DNA from 4 places in the Clostridium neonatale genome. Region 2 is predicted to be linked to each of the others. Evidence: riboswitches for the same ligand, from Rfam matches in the RefSeq annotation. Region 2 holds a riboswitch; each other region holds the start of a gene.

Region 1 (4,605 bases), on a different contig from region 2:
TTTTGGATAAATTACTTTCTTTTACTAATGTAGATACAAACATAGATAACGAATTATCAAATACTTTTGCTAAAAAATTTTTAGTTTCATTAATTTTACATTCTTGTTCTTTTACTGCACATTTATATAAAAAATTTTTCCCTTGACTCTTATCTGCTACTACAAATTCTTTATCCGTCAGTCTCTTAACCAATGTTTTTATAGTTGAATAACTCCAGCCTCTTCCTTCTAATTGCTCTACTATAAAACTCATTGTACTATTAGGATTTTTCCATAACACTTTCATAACTTCCCATTCTGATTCACTTATAGAGTACTCTTTTTCCAATTCCGCACTTCCTTTCTAAGCTACAGGTGTAACCCTGCTTATAGGTTACACCTGTAGCCTATAAATGTCAATATGTTATTCTTATCTTTTTTAATTAATATTTAAGTAAAAAAACTACCACAGAATAACTTTTTAAATCATTCTGTGGTAGTTTTTAATATAATTTATAGCTTATTCTTAAATCACTTCTACATTATCAACTGGCTTACCTACGAAATAAACTAGTGCAAATATCGCAGCTGTTGCTAATGGTAATACAAGCCATATAGAAAGTCCTAATCCTACTGGAATATATCCAAATAGTATTGTAATTGCTGCTACAGATAACGCATATGGCATTTGAGTTCTAACATGACTAATATGATCACATCCTGCTCCCATTGATGACATAATTGTCGTATCTGAAATTGGAGAACAGTGATCCCCAAAAATAGCTCCAGTTAAAACAGCACTCGTACCTACTATAACGTATCCCATTTCAGGCGATATTGAGTATGAAAGAGGGATCGCAAGTGGCATTAATATTCCCATAGTCCCATATGCTGTACCTGTTGCAAATGATATAACTGCTCCTAAAATGAATATTATACTTGGTAATAAAAATTGAGGTATTGAACTTGAAAGCAATTTAACTAAATATGCTGCAGTTCCTAACTCTTTTATCACTGAACTTAATGACCATGCAAGTATTAATATAACTCCTGTTATGATTAATCCTTTCATTCCATCTATCCAGACTTCTACTGCTTCTGAGAATGTAAATATTTTTTTACATACAGCCATAAATATGGCAACAATAGATGCAAATAATGCTGATTGGAATAATGCTACCGATGCATCTGATGCACTAAAAGCTTCTCTTATAGCTGTAAATGAAGCTGGTGATGTTGTCATTAAATTTTGAAGTACAACATCTTCACCACCCATAATTGCAGTATATCCACTATAATAAAAACTTATCAGAGCTGATATCATTAACGCTCCAATTGGAATAATTGCATTCCATACGCTTAGTTTAACACCTTCTTTAGGTGCCATTTCATCTTCTACATCTTTATCAAGAGTAATTTCTTTACTTGCATCTGATATGTATCCTTTTCTTGCATTTATTTCCGCTTTTCTCATGGGACCAAAATCTCTTAATAAAAGTGATGTAGCAACAACAAAAATTAAAATTAATATGTTATAGAATCTATATGGAATCGTACTTAAAAATACTCCAAATGCATCTACTTCCTGACCTATTAATGTGAAACCATCTTTTATTAATCCAACTTCTAACCCAATCCATGTAGATACAATCATAATTCCTGCAATTGGTGCTGCTGTAGCATCAATTATAAAAGATAATCTTTCTCTTGAAATTTTCATCTTATCTGCTACCGGCTTCATTATTGGTCCGACAATTAATGAATTTGCATAATCATCAAAGAATACCAATACTCCCAAGAACCATGTTATTAATTGAGCACTTCTTGGAGTTTTTGCCTTTTTAGCAAGAGACTCTGCAATTGCTTTTGCTCCGCCCATTTTACTGACTAAGCTTATAACTCCTCCAATTACCATAACTTGAAGAACAATACCTGCATTCCATGGATCTGCTAATGAGTTTAATGCTCTTTGTACAAAATCTAAAAATGCTTGAATAATAGCCATAAATGGATTACTTCCTATAATCTGTAATAAAAAACATCCTGATAGAGTTCCTATAAATAGTGATATTACAACATTTTTTGTTATAAATGCTAATGCGATTGCTATAATTGGTGGAAGTATAGTCCAAAGTCCAAATTTTTCTGCATTAACCTCTGCAACGTCAGCTGCAAAAACTGCTGTCGATGCCATTATTAACATAATTAATGTCAATAAAAACACACGGTAGCTTCTTGAATTTTTCATGTTAATGATCCTCCTAATCTTTATTGTGATAAATTTAAAGATAGAAATTAAGTAATTAACTTATAAAATACAATTATGGCTCTAAGAAATTTATTTTCTAAATTTAAAATAAATTCTTAATCAAAAAAATAAGACCTTGAGATAACACCCAAGGTCTTTAAAAACATAATATGTTTTACATAACCACGAATGATAGCTCACCACAAAGTACTTGTGACAGTTTTGCATATATTCTATGCAACCCCAGCTCTATAACCTTAAAGCATTAGTTATAGACTTCGGCAATATTTCCTTTCATATTACTTCAAAGTGCTTAGCTCCATAATATTACTATTAAATATTGCGCCTCTATCTCTTACTTTATTCACTTTTATATGATATAGAATACCTTATTTTTAATTTTATTTCAATATTTTTTGATTTTATTGTTAGTTTTATTTCTTCTTTCGACATTCATTTGCTCTGCTCATAGATATTAGAACTTTTATAGCTAACATAAAAGCAATTGCGTATCCACCAATCCCTATTATTGATATTCCTCTATATAAAGGCTTAACATCATTACTGATAATTAATGATGAAGATAATATTAACGCAGCAATAACAACACCTTCTGTTAATCTATTTACCATTTTATTAGCTTGCTTAATTATTTCATCTATCTCATTAATTCGTATATCTAGTGTAAGCTTTCCATCTGATAATTTATTCAAAACCTCTACAGTCTTTGTAGGAATTTTCATAGAATCTCTTGTAAAACAATATAGTGAAATTATTAATTCTTCTTTCTCTAAACATCTTAAAATCGTAGTTCTATTATTTGATTTCATAAAATTAGCAATTACATTTACTATTTCTCGATCTGGGTCAAGATAAGCAATTACTCCTTCTAACAAAATTAAGCTCCTTGTCAAGGAAACCAATTCTCTAGGTAACTGTATATTATTTTCCCTTGTAATATTCCATATTTCTTGAACAAGTTCTGATATTTTTATATTTTTTATAGATGTTTCTAAATAAACATCGAAAATATATGAAACTGAATCGTATATATCTACTTTATTGACCTTTCCTTTCTTTATAGCTATTGCTAAAATGCAGTTAACCAGTTTTTCTTTATCATGAGTAGCTATATTAAGCCATTTTTTCATGTTATCACTTAGTTGTCCTACTATGCCAAAATCTATAAAACATATTTTCCCTTCTGAAATCAATAAATTTCCGGGATGTGGATCTCCATGAAAAAAGCCATCTTCAAATATATGTTTACAGAATGCTAATGTCAATTTATCAGCAATATCATTTATATCATATCCATTCTGCTCAAGCTCTTTTATATCATTTATTTTTATACCATCAATATTTTCTAATACTAAAACCTTATCACTTAACAACTCTCTAACTACATAAGGTGCATAAATAGGTGCAGTATTTTTATTTAACTCGCTAAATTTCTCTATATTACCAGCTTCTGATATAAAATCAAGTTCTTGAATTGTTGTGAATTTTATTTCTTCCAGCGCTTCTATAGGATCAATTATAGGTATATTTATTCTTCCTTCAGCAATCTTCAATATCTTCATCAGAATAGCAATATCTTTTATTATTTTTTCATATATTTTAGGCCTTTGAATTTTTAAAACGACCTCTCTGCCATCTTTTAATATTCCTTCATATACTTGTGCTATAGATGCTGATGCTATTGGAGCCCTATTAAGATATTGAAAACTTTCATCTATAGTTGTGTTCAGTGATTTTTCAAAAACTAACTTCATATCGTCAAAATTTTCCACTATCGCTGAATCTTGTAACTTAACTAACTCATCTATGTATTCTTTTGGCAATAAATCTGGTCTGGTGCTTAATATTTGACCTATCTTAATAAATGTTGGACCTAAATCTTCAAAAGCTTTTCTTAAATTAGCAGGAGATTTTTTTTGTTCTTCATCTTTTCTATCGAAAATATATCCAAATCCATATTTAGCAAATACCATTATTATTTCTCTAAATCTACTTGATGGCTTTTCTTTCATAAATAATATCCTCTTTCAAATAATAACCCATTCAAAGGCAACATATAAATTATTAATTAAAATCTTCACTTTTAAAAAGTATATACTAATTTTATATAAACAGAAGATGTAAAATTCATATAAAACTTACACCTTCTGTTTCTCTTTTACTTATTATTAATTTTTTCTTCAAGTTCATTAATTCTAATTTTTAAGCTCTCTATATCACTTTTAGTAGCTAAGTTTAAATTTTCCAAGACATCTTGAACGCTATCTTTTGTTAATGGCTTCATATCAATTGCTTTATTTTTTGCTACTTCTGCCTTAGTAGTAATATTTTTCTTTAGTTCTTCTGATAATTCTTTT
Region 2 (4,605 bases):
ACTATAGTTTGATTCATTATTATATATCCTTGAATCTGAAGAATCATTTAAAGAATCTTTCATATAGTCAGTCAATAGGGCGCTATCTTTATATTTATTGATTAAAGTATCAATATCACCTAAACTTTCCACTATTTCTTCTTCTGATTTACCATTTTGAATCTCTAAATCAAATAAATTTTCATAGTGCCATATTATATCTTGAAGTTTCTTTTCAGGAATATCTTTTAACTCATCCATTAAAATATTAAAGAATTCATTTTTATTCAATAATATTACACCTCCTTATTAGCTTTATATGTTCTGATATAGAGTATAGAGTAAGAAGGTGGATACTACAATATACTGGAAGGATATTTAATCATTTATTAAGGTATTGCTTGAGGATGTTTATTTTTTATTAAGAAATTTTTAAGAAAATTGGATATATAAACATTTCTGTGGATAAGTATGTGGAAAATGTTTATATATTTGAATGGTGGATTAAGAAAAATTGGTATATAGCTTAGTTAAATCATTGTTTATATCTAATTATAAGTTGTGGATAAATAAATATGAATTGAATAATTTAAGTAATATGCTAGGATTTTTATTTAATTAGGTTACAAAAAATTAATAAAATAAATGTTACTACCTTAATAAAACAGTGTTAATATTATATTGACGATTAATTATTAAGAAATTAATATTAAATATATAAATTAGGAACAGTATGCACAATTATGTGGATAAAATCTGTGGATAATGTGGATAATTTATGGGTTAAATTATTTAATTAATTATTACAGATAAGGGGAAGGAGAGGGTTTAATGAATAAACGAGAAAAATTTGTTCCAGAAATAAAAGGTACATTAAGAAAACATGTGGTAGAAGTCCCATCAATAATACGAGAATGTGGGGGGATAAAGATTTTTGGGAAAAGAATAAAATCCCTACTATTCACAACGGATGTTGCAATAATAAGAAATACTAATGCTGATGCAATTATTGCTGTATACCCGTTTACCCCTCAGCCAATAATAACACAAGCTTTAGTTACTGCAGCAGATGTACCAGTATTCTGTGGAGTTGGTGGAGGAACAACTTATGGAAAGAGAGTAATCAATTTAGCATTAGATGCAGAATTTAAGGGAGCTATGGGTGTGGTAATGAATGCTCCTATATCAAATGATATAGTGAAACAAGTAAGAGATACAATAGATATTCCTATTATAGTTACAATAATATCTGAGGATGAGGATATAGATAAGAGAATAGAAGCAGGCGCAACAATATTTAATGTATCAGGCGGAAAAAGTACTGCAAAAATAGTTAGAAATATAAGAGAAAGGTATTCTGATTTCCCGATCATAGCAACTGGTGGACCGACAGTAGAGACTATAGAAGAAACTATTAAGGCTGGTGCTAATGCAATAACATATACACCGCCAACAGCTTCAAGTATTATGGGGAGACTTATGGACACATATAGAGATGATATGAGATAATAAAAAATAGTCATTGAAATATAAGAAAAATGTGGTATCATAATTGTAACAAGTTGAATAATATAATAGCATAAGTTTTAATAGATGTAGAGGTGCTATAACAAAGAGTAATTATATTGAACTGGCAGGTTAGGATATATAATAAAAGGTGTTATAGCCGAAGAGATGGATTTTTATGCAAAAATCAATTTCTGGGTATTCATAAAATATATGAATAACTGTCACGAAAGTGTTGAGCTACACAGTTATAATAATGAATCATATAATTGATTGTTATTTTAACAAAGTAAAAAGCTCGTCACAGATATATCTGTGACGTTTATTTTTATAAAAATAAGCAATAAACATATTTTATAGTTAGAAATAATATAAGTTTTAAATTATGAAGTATGAATAAAGAAGATTGGGGTAATATTATGGAACTATTTGGAACAATGAAAGTTGAAGAGAATGAGCTAATAATAGGTGGGAATAGAGCGACAGATTTAGTAAAAGAATATGGAAGTCCTTTATATGTATTTGATGAGGAACTTATAAGAAATTATTGTAGAGATTATAGAAAATATTTTAAATGTGAAGAAAATAATAATAAGGTTGCATTTGCTGGTAAGGCATTTTTAAATGTACAAATGTGCAAATTATTAAAAGAAGAAAATATGAATTTAGATGTAGTTTCAGGTGGAGAGCTTTATACAGCATATAAAGCGGATTTTCCATTAGAAAAAGTAATGTTTCATGGAAATAATAAGACATTAGATGAAATTGAGCTTGGGGTAAAGCTTGGTGTGGGTAAATTTGTTGTTGATAATTTTTATGAAATGGAAGCATTAAATAATATAGCAAAAGAATATAATAAGGTTCAAAATATATATTTAAGAATAACACCAGGAATTGATGCACATACTCATGAATATATTAGAACAGGTCAAATTGATTCTAAATTTGGTTTTGCACCAGTAGAAGATACTATAGAAAAATCTATAGAAATGGCTATAAATCTAGAGAATATAAACCTTGTAGGTATTCATTGTCATATAGGTTCACAGACTTTTGGACTTGAGGCATATGAAGAGGCTGTTGAGGTAATGTTTAATTTAGTAAAAAAAATTAAAAAAAATATGGATTATTTAATAAAAGAAGTAGATTTTGGTGGTGGTTTTGGTATATACTATACTAAAGAGGACAAACCTCTAGAAACTTCTGAATATTGTGAAGCAATAATAAATAAGGCAGAAGAGGTATCTTCAAGATTAAACATTGAGAGACCTATACTTACTATAGAACCAGGAAGAAGTATAGTAGGTAATGCGGGCGTTACTTTATACACAATAGGTGCAATAAAAGATATTCCAGGTGTTAGAAAATATGTTTCTGTAGACGGTGGAATGACTGACAATATAAGACCAGCTCTTTATAGTGCTGAATATGAAAGTATATTAGCAAATAGAGTTAATAGTGAAGTGACGGAAAAGGTTACTATTGCAGGAAAATGTTGTGAATCAGGAGATATTTTATTAAAGGATGTTACTCTTCCGGAAGTTAAAACTGGAGATATATTAGCTATTATGACTACAGGTGCTTATGGATATTCTATGTCTAGTAATTATAATAGAATACCAAAACCAGCAGTTGTTATGGTTAAGGACTCTAAGGCAAGATTAATATGCAGAAGAGAAACTTATGAAGATATGATAAGGAATGATGTTATATAATTCTTTATTATATAATTAGGACAAGCTTTTTATTAATATTCTTTCCCAAGATTATTATATATATATAAAGATGGTGTATATGAACTTCATGTACACCATCTTTTTAATTTTCAATTGTTAATGATTAATTATCAATGAAGTATAATTTTTAGAGCAAAATTTGAAAATATATATTTTAAGAAATTTTGAAAGAATTTAACTTAAATTGATAATTGAAATTTTATAATTAAAAAGATTCTATTAAGATTAAGATTTTCTCATATACTGATAATTTGCAATAAAGTGAAAGAAATTTAATAATTTATAAACATTATAAACTATAAATTATGGTATACTTATAAAGTGAAAATAGTTGGAATGGGGGCAATAATAAGTTGGAAGAAAATAATTTATTAAAAGAAGAAAAAAAACTAGATAAAAAGGCAATAATAAAGGAATATATTCTAAATTTTATAATAATAGGTGGCTTAGCATTTTTAATATTAAAATTTGTAGGCCATGGTGTTTATATTCCAAGTGAGTCTATGGTTCCAACTTTAGAAGTTAATGATAGGTTAATTGTATCCAATGTGTATAAGCCAGAAAACTTAAAAGAGGGAGATATAGTTACATTTAAATGCGATGAATATGGAGATAAATTATTAATAAAGAGATTAATAGGTCTCCCAGGTGATACTATTGAAATAAAAGATGGAGTTGTTTTTAGAAATGGTACAGAGCTAGAAGAACCATATGTTAAAAATAATGAAGAATATGATGGGTATTTTGAGATTCCAGAAGGAAAATACTTTTTCTTAGGAGATAATAGAGCAAATTCAGATGATTCTAGGTATTGGGAGAACCCATATGTGGATAGAAAAGATATTGAAGGTAAAGTACAAATAAGAATTTATCCATTTAATGAAATAGGAAAAGTAGATTAAGACACTTTAGTGACACAAATATTAGATATAATATAATGTAAGTTTTATATAAGGAGAATTTAAATATGAAAAAGAATGATGACTTTACAATTAATTCAAAAGATATAGAAGCAAATGAATCTTTGAATAAGAAAAATGGATTTATCAAAAAATTTTTCAAAGATTGGATAGTTCCAATATTTGCGGCATTAGTTATAGCAGTGCTAATTAATAAATTCATATTTTTCAATGTTTATGTACCAACTGGATCAATGATTCCTACAATAAATGAAAATGACAAGATTTTAGTTACCAGAATCTATAATCCAGAGAAAATTCAAAGAGGAGATATAATTGTATTTTACTCTGAAGAATTACAGGAAACATTAATTAAAAGAGCAATTGGACTTCCAGGAGATCATATAGATATTAAAGATGGAGTTGTAAGCGTAAATGGGGAAGTATTGAAGGAGGATTACGTTAAGAATAATGATGATTTTACT
Region 3 (4,605 bases), 320 kb from region 2:
TAACTTTATATTATATACTATCTATATTCAATATATTTTGAACATATAAAAACAATGTTACATATTTTTGTATAAATCACCAATTTTACTGTAACATTGTTTCTAAAAATATAAATATAATTTTTCTCTTCATCAATCCATGCCTTTGTAATAGTACAGGCTAGACTCCATGAGGCGCAAATCCATCAGTAAGAGAATAATTTTGATGTTCAACATCATTTAATCTATTGTTTATATACAAAAAAACTAGGCATAAACCTAGTTTTTTAAAGTACGTTTTAAGAATTCTCTTGTTCTTTCTTTTTTAGGATTATTGAAAATCTCTTCTGGATCTCCTTCTTCTTCGATAATACCATTATTCATAAATACAACTCTATCTGATACTTCTCTTGCAAATTCCATTTCATGAGTTACAACTAGCATAGTAAGTCCGCTTTCTGCAAGTTCCTTCATTACCTTTAATACTTCTCCAACCATTTCAGGATCTAAAGCAGATGTTGGCTCATCAAATAATATTACATCAGGTTCCATAGATAATGCTCTTGCTATTGCTACCCTTTGTTTTTGTCCACCAGATAATTGTTTTGGCTTAGCATTTATATAATTACTCATACCTACAATCTCTAAATACTTCATAGCAACTTTTTCAGCTTCTTCTCTACTTCTTCCTAAGACCTTCATTTGTCCAACTACACAGTTACTTAAAACATTGTGGTTGTTAAATAAATTAAATTGCTGAAATACCATTCCTAATTTAGTTCTATATTTATATATATCATGTTTATCATCTAATATATTTTCACCATTATATATAATTTCCCCGCCTGTTGGTTTTTCTAAAAGATTTACACATCTTAATAATGTTGATTTTCCAGATCCTGAAGATCCTATAATACAAACAACTTCTCCCTTATTAACTGAAAAATCTATATCTTTTAAAACCTTATGGTCTCCAAAGGATTTACTTAAGTGTTTAATTTCAATTATTTTTTCCATTTCGATTCCTCCTTAAGCTACCACATTACCATTAACTTTTTTAGCTATATCTTCTGGTGTTTCAACTTGCATTTGATTTCCTGCAATAATATAATTTTCTGGTCCATCTAGTTTCTTTTCTATTGCTCTTAATATTCTTGTAACTGTAAATGTCATAATGAAATAGATTATACATGATATAAAGAACGATTCAAAATATCTGAAATTATTTCCTGATATAGTCTTAGTTTGGAAATATAGTTCTGATACAGATATAACATTTAATACAGATGTATCTTTTATATTTATTACGAACTCATTACCTGTTGCTGGTAAAATATTTCTAACAACTTGTGGTAATACTACATTTATCATAGTCTGAAAATGATTCATTCCTATTGCTTGCGCTGCTTCAAATTGTCCCTTATCTATTGAAACAATACCACCTCTTACTATTTCAGACATATATGCACCTGTATTTACTGATACTATAAATAGTCCTGCTAAAACTCTATCTATGTCTATTCCAAAAGCTGCCGCAGATCCATAATAAATAACCATAGCTTGCACTATCATAGGAGTTCCACGGAAAAACTCTATATAAATCGATAAAATTGAGTTAATTATTTTTAGAAATACTCTTTTAGTTCCTTTTTCTGGAATAGGAATTGTCCTTATAACTCCCACTATAAGACCTATAAGCGTTCCCACTAATGTTCCTATTATAGAAATTAATAATGTCATTCCAGCCCCACGTAAAAGCATTGGCCAGTTATTTTGCAGTATCTTAATTATCCATTCTAGACTCATAAAAAACTCTCCTTAAAATATTTAATTATAGGATTTAGGCTTTTTATAATAATCTATACCCTGAGCTATTGAGCCGCTGGTTGATTTTTAATAGCCGTATCCATTATTTCTAATCTTTCTTCTTCTGATATTCCTTTTAAAATTTCATTTATCTTATCTTTTAATTCACTTCCCTTTTGTACACCAACTGCTATAGCTGTATCTTCTTCTGATGTAACAAAACCATCTTTAAATTCTATCATTTTAAAGTTGTCATTTGCCATTTGAGCACTTAAGGCTTCTGGTCTTTCTGTGACATAACCATCTATAACTCCGCTTTCTAAAGCAACTCTCATAGCTGGGAAATTATCCATAGCTGGTTGTTTATTAACTGATGGTATTTGATCTATTACTGAATAGTGGAAAGTATTTAATTGAGCTGTTATTTTAGCTCCTGAAAAATCATTTAGTGTCGTTGCATTATCATATGCTCCACCATTTTTTACTAGCATTACTAGGTCTGACTTATAATAAACATCTGAAAAATCTATTGTTTCCTTACGTTCTTCTGTTGGAGACATACCTGCAATAATAGCATCTATTTTTCCCGATGTTAATGATGGTACTAATCCATCCCATTCAGTTTTAACTATAACTAATTCTTTTCCTAATGAATCAGCTATTTTCTTTGCTATTTCTACGTCATATCCGCCAGCATATTCCGAACTTCCTTCTATTTTTACTGCACCATTTGAATCATCCAGCTGAGTCCAATTGAAAGGTGCATATCCTGCTTCCATCCCTACTCTAAACACATTTTCTGATGAAGCCTTTGTCCCACATCCTGTTAATGTCATTGTTGCTGTTACCACAGCTAAAATTAGTGCTGATAATCTTTTTTTCATATTTACCCTCTCCTTTTTTATAATAAAAAAACCAACCCAAAGGGCTGGTACTATCTTCAATATTTTAGATAATATTATATGAATTTATAAAAACTACTACTATATGGCCTAGCTTAAATTTCATATAATATCCCCTCATCTTTCTAATTGAGATAGCACAACTTAATAAACTGGGGAGTTTATTAAGACAGTCCTGCAGCTCTTAACTACAGACCCAGCAAGCAACACTGAGATATATTGCAAACTTCGGCAAAATCCCCTTCTCCATAGCTTCATTGCTCTCTCTAGCTCTGCTAAAGACTGTTGGATTCTGCGCCTCTACCTCACAGTAAAGTGAGGCATATATTTAATTTTATGACATAATGATAACTATATATTTAGCTTTTGTCAATCTTTTTAAAATTTTTTTATTAATATTAAAAATTAAAATTCGTTTATAGATTTATACTTATAAATTAATTCTTTTTAATACGATTCTCTGTTAATTTTTAATTATATAATTTCAGCAAATTTCACATTTACTTTCACTGCTATATAAGTTCCCCCCCACAAAAAGCAAGTTTTGGTCTGTCACTTATGATACAGTTCTCCGTATCGCTAATAAGTGAGGTTTTTAATTAATATATTATTCATTTTTATTATAATAGAATATCAAAAAAGGTTGTAGCCTAAACTACAACCTATAACAATCTAAAATTATCTTCTATTTTGTTCTTTTTTAGCTCTTCTACAAGATGGACATCTTGTAGGCTCATTTTCGAATCCTTTTTCTTTATAGAATTCTTGTTCTCCTACTGAAAATATGAATTCACTTCCGCAATCTCTGCATGTTATTGTCTTATCTGTCATAAATATTCCTCCTAAAATTAAAGATTCTAAATTGATATAATAATCTCTAATTCTCGAGAAACTATTTACCTAAATGAAACTTTTTTTGTTAGCAAATTTGCTACTCATTTATAATAACATATTATTTATTTAATTGCAACCTTTTTTTATTATTTTTTACAATTGATAGAGATATTACCCTAAATGACGCCATACACTTTGAATGGTATAGATCTTCCAATTCTGATTCTGACAATGATAAACTAATAGGAACAGATGAAAATTATAAATTAGTTAATGCTGATGCAAATTCATTTATTAGATTAATTGGATACTTTAATGAATAAAAATTCCAAGCTATTACAGGAAGATTTAATAAAAAAGCTACAATTAGTTTTAGCTCTTCTTCATCAAAACATAAATCCAATACTTCAAAATATGAACAAACTAGCATACCTGTTGTAAGTGAAAAGAATGACAGCTCCGTCACACAAATTCCAATTCAAATAACTACAGGAAATGATAGAGCTAAAAAAGAAAATATAATATTTACTGAAGATAAAGCTAATGAGGCAATTGAAACATAAAAAAAACAAGGTAATGATGTAGCTAAAATACTTATACCTGATAATAATTATTATATATCAGAGGTAAATGTAAGTTTTCCTAAAACTACACTTTCTGCACTTTAAACTGGAAATGTCTCTTTAGAAATAAATACAGTAAATGCAAGAATTTCTTTACCAAAAGACTCTATACATGATTTATTTTTTGTATATATTTTCTATATTCTGATGTTGACATAGAATTAAGTCTTTTTGATACCTACGATTATTATAGTATTATATTTTATACAATCATCGTAACAATGGCATGCTGCCTGTTAGCTTATTGACTTTTTTCTTATGGCCACAGATAGCAAGCCCAAAATATGAGTGTTCTAATTCAGGCGTCATTGAGGCTTTTTGCAAATATTCACTATAAACATTGCAGCTTTGTGCAACATCTGAAAAATCAACAGTAATAACATCTTTATAATTATCAGTATATAACTCTTCTCTCAGTGCTCTAAGTAATTCCTTGTTTGCCTTTAGTATAGGAACTGGAA
Region 4 (4,605 bases), 220 kb from region 2:
ATGATTCTAATGCCCCTAATATTGCAATTGTTATTGCTGGTGCAAATAGTTTATTTATAGTAGCTATACTGAATGAAGGTAATGCTGGAATTGGTATAGCCGATGATATTTCAGTAAATCTGCTACCTATTGTATCTACTGGCAAATGTAAAACTTGTACTAAAAGGGTAGATACTATAAGGGCAATCATTGATCCTGGTATTACCTTATTTACCTTTGGCCAAAGTGCAATTATTATTATACAACCTATTCCAATTGCTAATGAATATATATTTAATGTATTCATATTTGCAAAATAGCTTTCCCATTTTGGAATAAATTCTGCTGGTACATTATCTATTTGTAATCCTAGCAAATCTTTAAGCTGGCCTGAGAAAAGTGTAACGGCTATGCCAGCAGTAAATCCAACTGTTATAGTTTTAGGTACATACCTAATAAGAGAACCAAATCTTAATAAACCCATAATAACTAATATAATTCCTGCCATAATTACAGCTGTAATTAATCCGTCTAATCCATGTTCTGCAATTATTGAATATATTATAGTAACAAATGCAGCTGTTGGACCTCCAATTTGAACTTTACTTCCCCCAAGAAAAGAAATTAGAAATCCAGCAAAAATTGCTGTTATAAGACCTTTTTCTGGTGAAACACCAGATGATATAGCAAGTGCTATTGATAGTGGTAATGCTATAACAGCCACAATAATTCCCGCTATTATATCTTTTGCCACCTGATTCTTAGTGATCTCTTTGTTTTTGAACATTGTAAAGAGTTTTGGCATCATTGTTTTATCACATCCTTTAAATTTGTACCCTATAATATTACTCTTTTTTACATAGTCAGTCAAAAAATTGCTTCAAAGTAATGTTTATCATTCTAATATCTATTAAAATCTACAACGTTTTCTCACAAAATCTCTTAATAATTTAATAAAAACTGATGTTATTAAATTATTTAATAATATCAGTTTCATATATAGTTCATATTTTATTATTTGCTTAATATTATATTCAATTCTTCTTTCAATTCATCACTTATTGCTGTTAATGGTAATCTAACTTCATCAGACTCAATTAATCCTTTTTTCTTTAAACAAAACTTAATAGGAGAAGGATTCGGCTCTTTAAATAAAAGGGGAATAAATTCATATAGTTCTTTCCATACTTTTAACGCATCCACATGGTTATTAGATTTTACAAGATTATATACTTTTATAAAATCAGCAGTTCTTAAATGTGCAGATGCCATTATTCCCCCATGACCTCCAAGTAAGAGTGTATTATAAAATAATCCATCATCTCCAGTTAATATGGAAAAATCTTTTGGTGGGTTTAAAAGTAAATCTGTAGTTTGCTTCAAGTTAGCACAACAGTCCTTTATTCCAATTATATTATTTAAATCAGCTAGCTTATATATTGTTTCATTTTCTATATTTACACCTGTTCTATATGGAATATTGTATACAACTATATCTAATCTTGTAGCTTCAGATAAGCTTTTAAAATGCTCAAATATTCCTTTTTGACTCGGTTTTGAATAGTAAGGTGTAACAGAAAGTATCCCATCAATATCATATCTTTCTATTGTCTTCACTTTCTTTACTAATTCACTAGTATTATTACCTCCAAGTCCAATATATATAGGAACTCTTTTATTATTTACTTCAATTGTTTTCTCTACTATTTCCTCATACTCACATGATGATAATGTTGGTGATTCTCCTGTTGTTGCAAGAGGCATAAACCCATTTACTCCTTGATCTATATAATGATTAATCATATTTTCATATGATTTAACATCTAACTTTCCATCTTTAAATGGCGTTACTAATGGTACAATTACACCTTGAATCTTCATTTTTTAATACACTCCTTTTAATTTTGTAATTAAATAGGAAAACCCGTCTGATATAAAACCAGACGGGTAGAGTTAATCACTAAAGCTAAGACGAAACTATTTTTGAAATCTTTTGAAATATTCATATATGAATAAATGTAATTATAATAAATAGTTTCATCAAACCTCTGTAGCTCTCCACTTTCGTGACAGTTATACATATATTCTATGTATACCCAGAAACAAATCTTTGCATAATTTCTTCCTTCGGCCATAGCACCTTTCCTAAATTAATCATAGCTTGCCAGCTCATAATAAGTACTTATTGCTTACAGCACCTCTACCTTAGGCTTTTCCTAATTAAATTACTAATAATTATAGCACTATATTAATAATATGTAAATATTTTTTAATTTATCTAAATAATTATAAAATTTATAAATCAAAAAATCCTAAAAGAACTTTTATAAATAACATTCCTACCACTAATAAAATAATTGGTTTAATGAATTTCGCTCCATTTTTAACTGCTAAATGAGCTCCTATATAATTTCCTGCTACTGAACATACTGCTGCTGGTATTCCTATGGCAAATGACACTTTAGAGCCTAATATGTAGGCTATTAAAGCTCCTATATTAGATGCAAGGTTAACTACCTTAGCATTTCCTGATGCCGTAATTAAATTAAATCCTAATAATGAGGTGAAAGCTAGTACTAAAAATGTTCCTGTACCTGGTCCAAAAAAGCCATCATAGCCTCCTATTATAAATCCAATTATTAAAGACATAAAATACATATCTTTTTTTTTAATTTCTTTTTCTTCTTCTACTGAACCGAAACTTCTATTAAATAATAAAAATACTGCTACAATTGGCAATATGATCATTAAACAATAATGTAAGTACTTTTCATCTAATATCAAAACTAATTTTGCTCCAAGCCAAGATCCTATTATTGCACCAATAGCTGATAATATAGCTAGTTTTAATTTTATATTTCCACTTTTGAAAAATTTACTAGTCGCTACAGCAGTTCCTATACTATTAGCAAATTTATTAGTTCCATAAGCCACATATATAGGCACACCAGCAAAAATATATGCTGGAAGTGATATTAATCCACCACCGCCAGCAACTGCATCAACAAATCCTGCTAAAAATACTAGTGGGCACACTATAATTAGCATTGTTATATATGATTCCATATAATTCCCCCTATTTATGTCCAATGCTTATATTTTAGATATATTCTGATTTCATGTCAAATAATATATAACAATTTCATATGTGAATATTTCCAAAAAGTATTCTTAAACAAGGATTTATCAACTTATATATAGAATAATTTATATGTTATCTTTATTTTTATTATAAAGATTTATATTATATAAATTTATAGTGCAATCTATAACAAGAAAGAAGGATTTATTCATGTATACTAATTATATATTTGACCTTTATGGAACATTGGTAGATATACATACTAATAAAAAATCTAAAATTCTTTGGAGTAAACTTTCATTGTTTTATTCATTTAATGGTGCTATATATTCTTCTGATGAATTAAAAGCATCATATCTTAATAAATTTAAAGAAAAACAGAAATCTTTATCTCATACTAAATATCCAGATTTCCCATTAGAAAATATATTTAAAATTCTTTATGAAGAAAAAGAAGTTAAACCATCTGAAGATTTAGTTAAATCAACAGCACATCTGTTTAGAACTCTTTCAATAAAATATTTAAAACTTTATAATGGGGTAATAGAACTATTAGAATTACTAAAAAGAAAAGAAAAAAATATTTATCTATTATCAAATGCTCAACAAGTATTCACTCTGTATGAAATGAGAATTTTAGATATAGAAAAATATTTTGATAAAATCTATTTTTCATCTGATTATTATATTTGCAAACCTGATTCAAAATTTTTTGAGCAATTAATTAGTGACCTTAATTTAGATATAAAAAAATCTATAATGATTGGAAATGATCCTATTTGTGATATAAAAGGTGCTCAGTCAGTTGGATTAGATACATTATATATACATTCAAATTTATCTCCTGAAATAAAGCACGAATTTAATCCTACATATAAAGTTATGAATGGAGATGTTAATCAAATATCATCGCTTATTATAAACTAAAAAGAGATAGTTATTTCTAACTATCTCTTAAACTTACCTAGCAACGTCCTACTCTCCCACACAGTCTCCCATGCAGTACCATCGGCGCTATAGACCTTAACTTTCCTGTTCGGAATGGGAAGGAGTGTTACCTCTATGCCATCATCACTAGATGCATAAATTTCCGAAATCTTTGATTTCGTTGAAATTTAGCACTCCTCAGCTTCAGCTGATGGAGTTTCCTTTAAAAGAAACTAATTTCAAAGTCAAAATCCTGATTTCACAAATCTTTTTTTGAAAGAATCATGTTCTTTCAAAATTGCACATAGTACCTAATGTATTACAACTTAATATTGGTCAAGCCCTCGACCTATTAGTATCAGTCAGCTAAATACGTTACCGCACTTACACCTCTGACCTATCAACCTTGTAGTCTTCAAGGGGTCTTACTAGCTTATGCTATGGGAAATCTCATCTTGAGGTGGGCTTCACACTTAGATGCTTTCAGCGTTTATCCCTTCCCGACTTAGCTACCCAGCAATGCTTCTGGCGAAACAACTGGTACACCATAGGTCAGTCCATCCCGGTCCTCTCGTACTAAGGACAGCTCCTCTCAAATTTCCTACGCCCGCGACGGA

What was found. A riboswitch is a leader RNA that binds a small molecule or an ion and turns the genes downstream of it on or off. The one in region 2 is predicted to bind lysine.
Region 1: it holds a riboswitch for lysine, as region 2 does, so the genes downstream of both, CNEONATNEC86_RS00400 (Na+/H+ antiporter NhaC family protein) here and lysA (diaminopimelate decarboxylase) in region 2, are expected to answer to the same signal.
Region 3: it holds a riboswitch for lysine, as region 2 does, so the genes downstream of both, CNEONATNEC86_RS20760 (transporter substrate-binding domain-containing protein) here and lysA (diaminopimelate decarboxylase) in region 2, are expected to answer to the same signal.
Region 4: it holds a riboswitch for lysine, as region 2 does, so the genes downstream of both, dapA (4-hydroxy-tetrahydrodipicolinate synthase) here and lysA (diaminopimelate decarboxylase) in region 2, are expected to answer to the same signal.

Annotation. Positions count from the first base shown of each region.
Region 1 covers NZ_UICR01000001.1:86,835-91,439, reverse strand. The annotation lists gene CNEONATNEC86_RS00405 (BlaI/MecI/CopY family transcriptional regulator) at 1-328, opposite strand, end outside; gene CNEONATNEC86_RS00400 (Na+/H+ antiporter NhaC family protein) at 506-2,233, opposite strand; lysine riboswitch at 2,413-2,586, opposite strand; gene CNEONATNEC86_RS00395 (ABC1 kinase family protein) at 2,662-4,260, opposite strand; gene CNEONATNEC86_RS00390 (phasin family protein) at 4,407-4,605, opposite strand, start outside.
Region 2 covers NZ_UICR01000003.1:244,528-249,132, reverse strand. The annotation lists gene CNEONATNEC86_RS19375 (HAAS signaling domain-containing protein) at 1-270, opposite strand, end outside; gene CNEONATNEC86_RS19370 (hydrolase) at 811-1,488, shown strand; lysine riboswitch at 1,568-1,736, shown strand; gene lysA (diaminopimelate decarboxylase) at 1,905-3,200, shown strand; gene lepB (signal peptidase I) at 3,575-4,123, shown strand; gene lepB (signal peptidase I) at 4,189-4,605, shown strand, end outside.
Region 3 covers NZ_UICR01000003.1:567,224-571,828, forward strand. The annotation lists gene CNEONATNEC86_RS20750 (amino acid ABC transporter ATP-binding protein) at 259-996, opposite strand; gene CNEONATNEC86_RS20755 (amino acid ABC transporter permease) at 1,009-1,785, opposite strand; gene CNEONATNEC86_RS20760 (transporter substrate-binding domain-containing protein) at 1,851-2,669, opposite strand; lysine riboswitch at 2,815-2,998, opposite strand; gene CNEONATNEC86_RS20765 (zinc-ribbon domain-containing protein) at 3,366-3,518, opposite strand; gene CNEONATNEC86_RS20770 (hypothetical protein) at 3,781-3,987, opposite strand; gene CNEONATNEC86_RS20775 (DUF2000 domain-containing protein) at 4,355-4,605, opposite strand, start outside.
Region 4 covers NZ_UICR01000003.1:466,482-471,086, forward strand. The annotation lists gene CNEONATNEC86_RS20270 (SulP family inorganic anion transporter) at 1-787, opposite strand, end outside; gene dapA (4-hydroxy-tetrahydrodipicolinate synthase) at 994-1,860, opposite strand; lysine riboswitch at 2,023-2,190, opposite strand; gene CNEONATNEC86_RS20280 (TSUP family transporter) at 2,275-3,045, opposite strand; gene CNEONATNEC86_RS20285 (HAD family hydrolase) at 3,272-3,988, shown strand; rRNA gene rrf (5S ribosomal RNA) at 4,024-4,140, opposite strand; rRNA gene CNEONATNEC86_RS20295 (23S ribosomal RNA) at 4,321-4,605, opposite strand, start outside.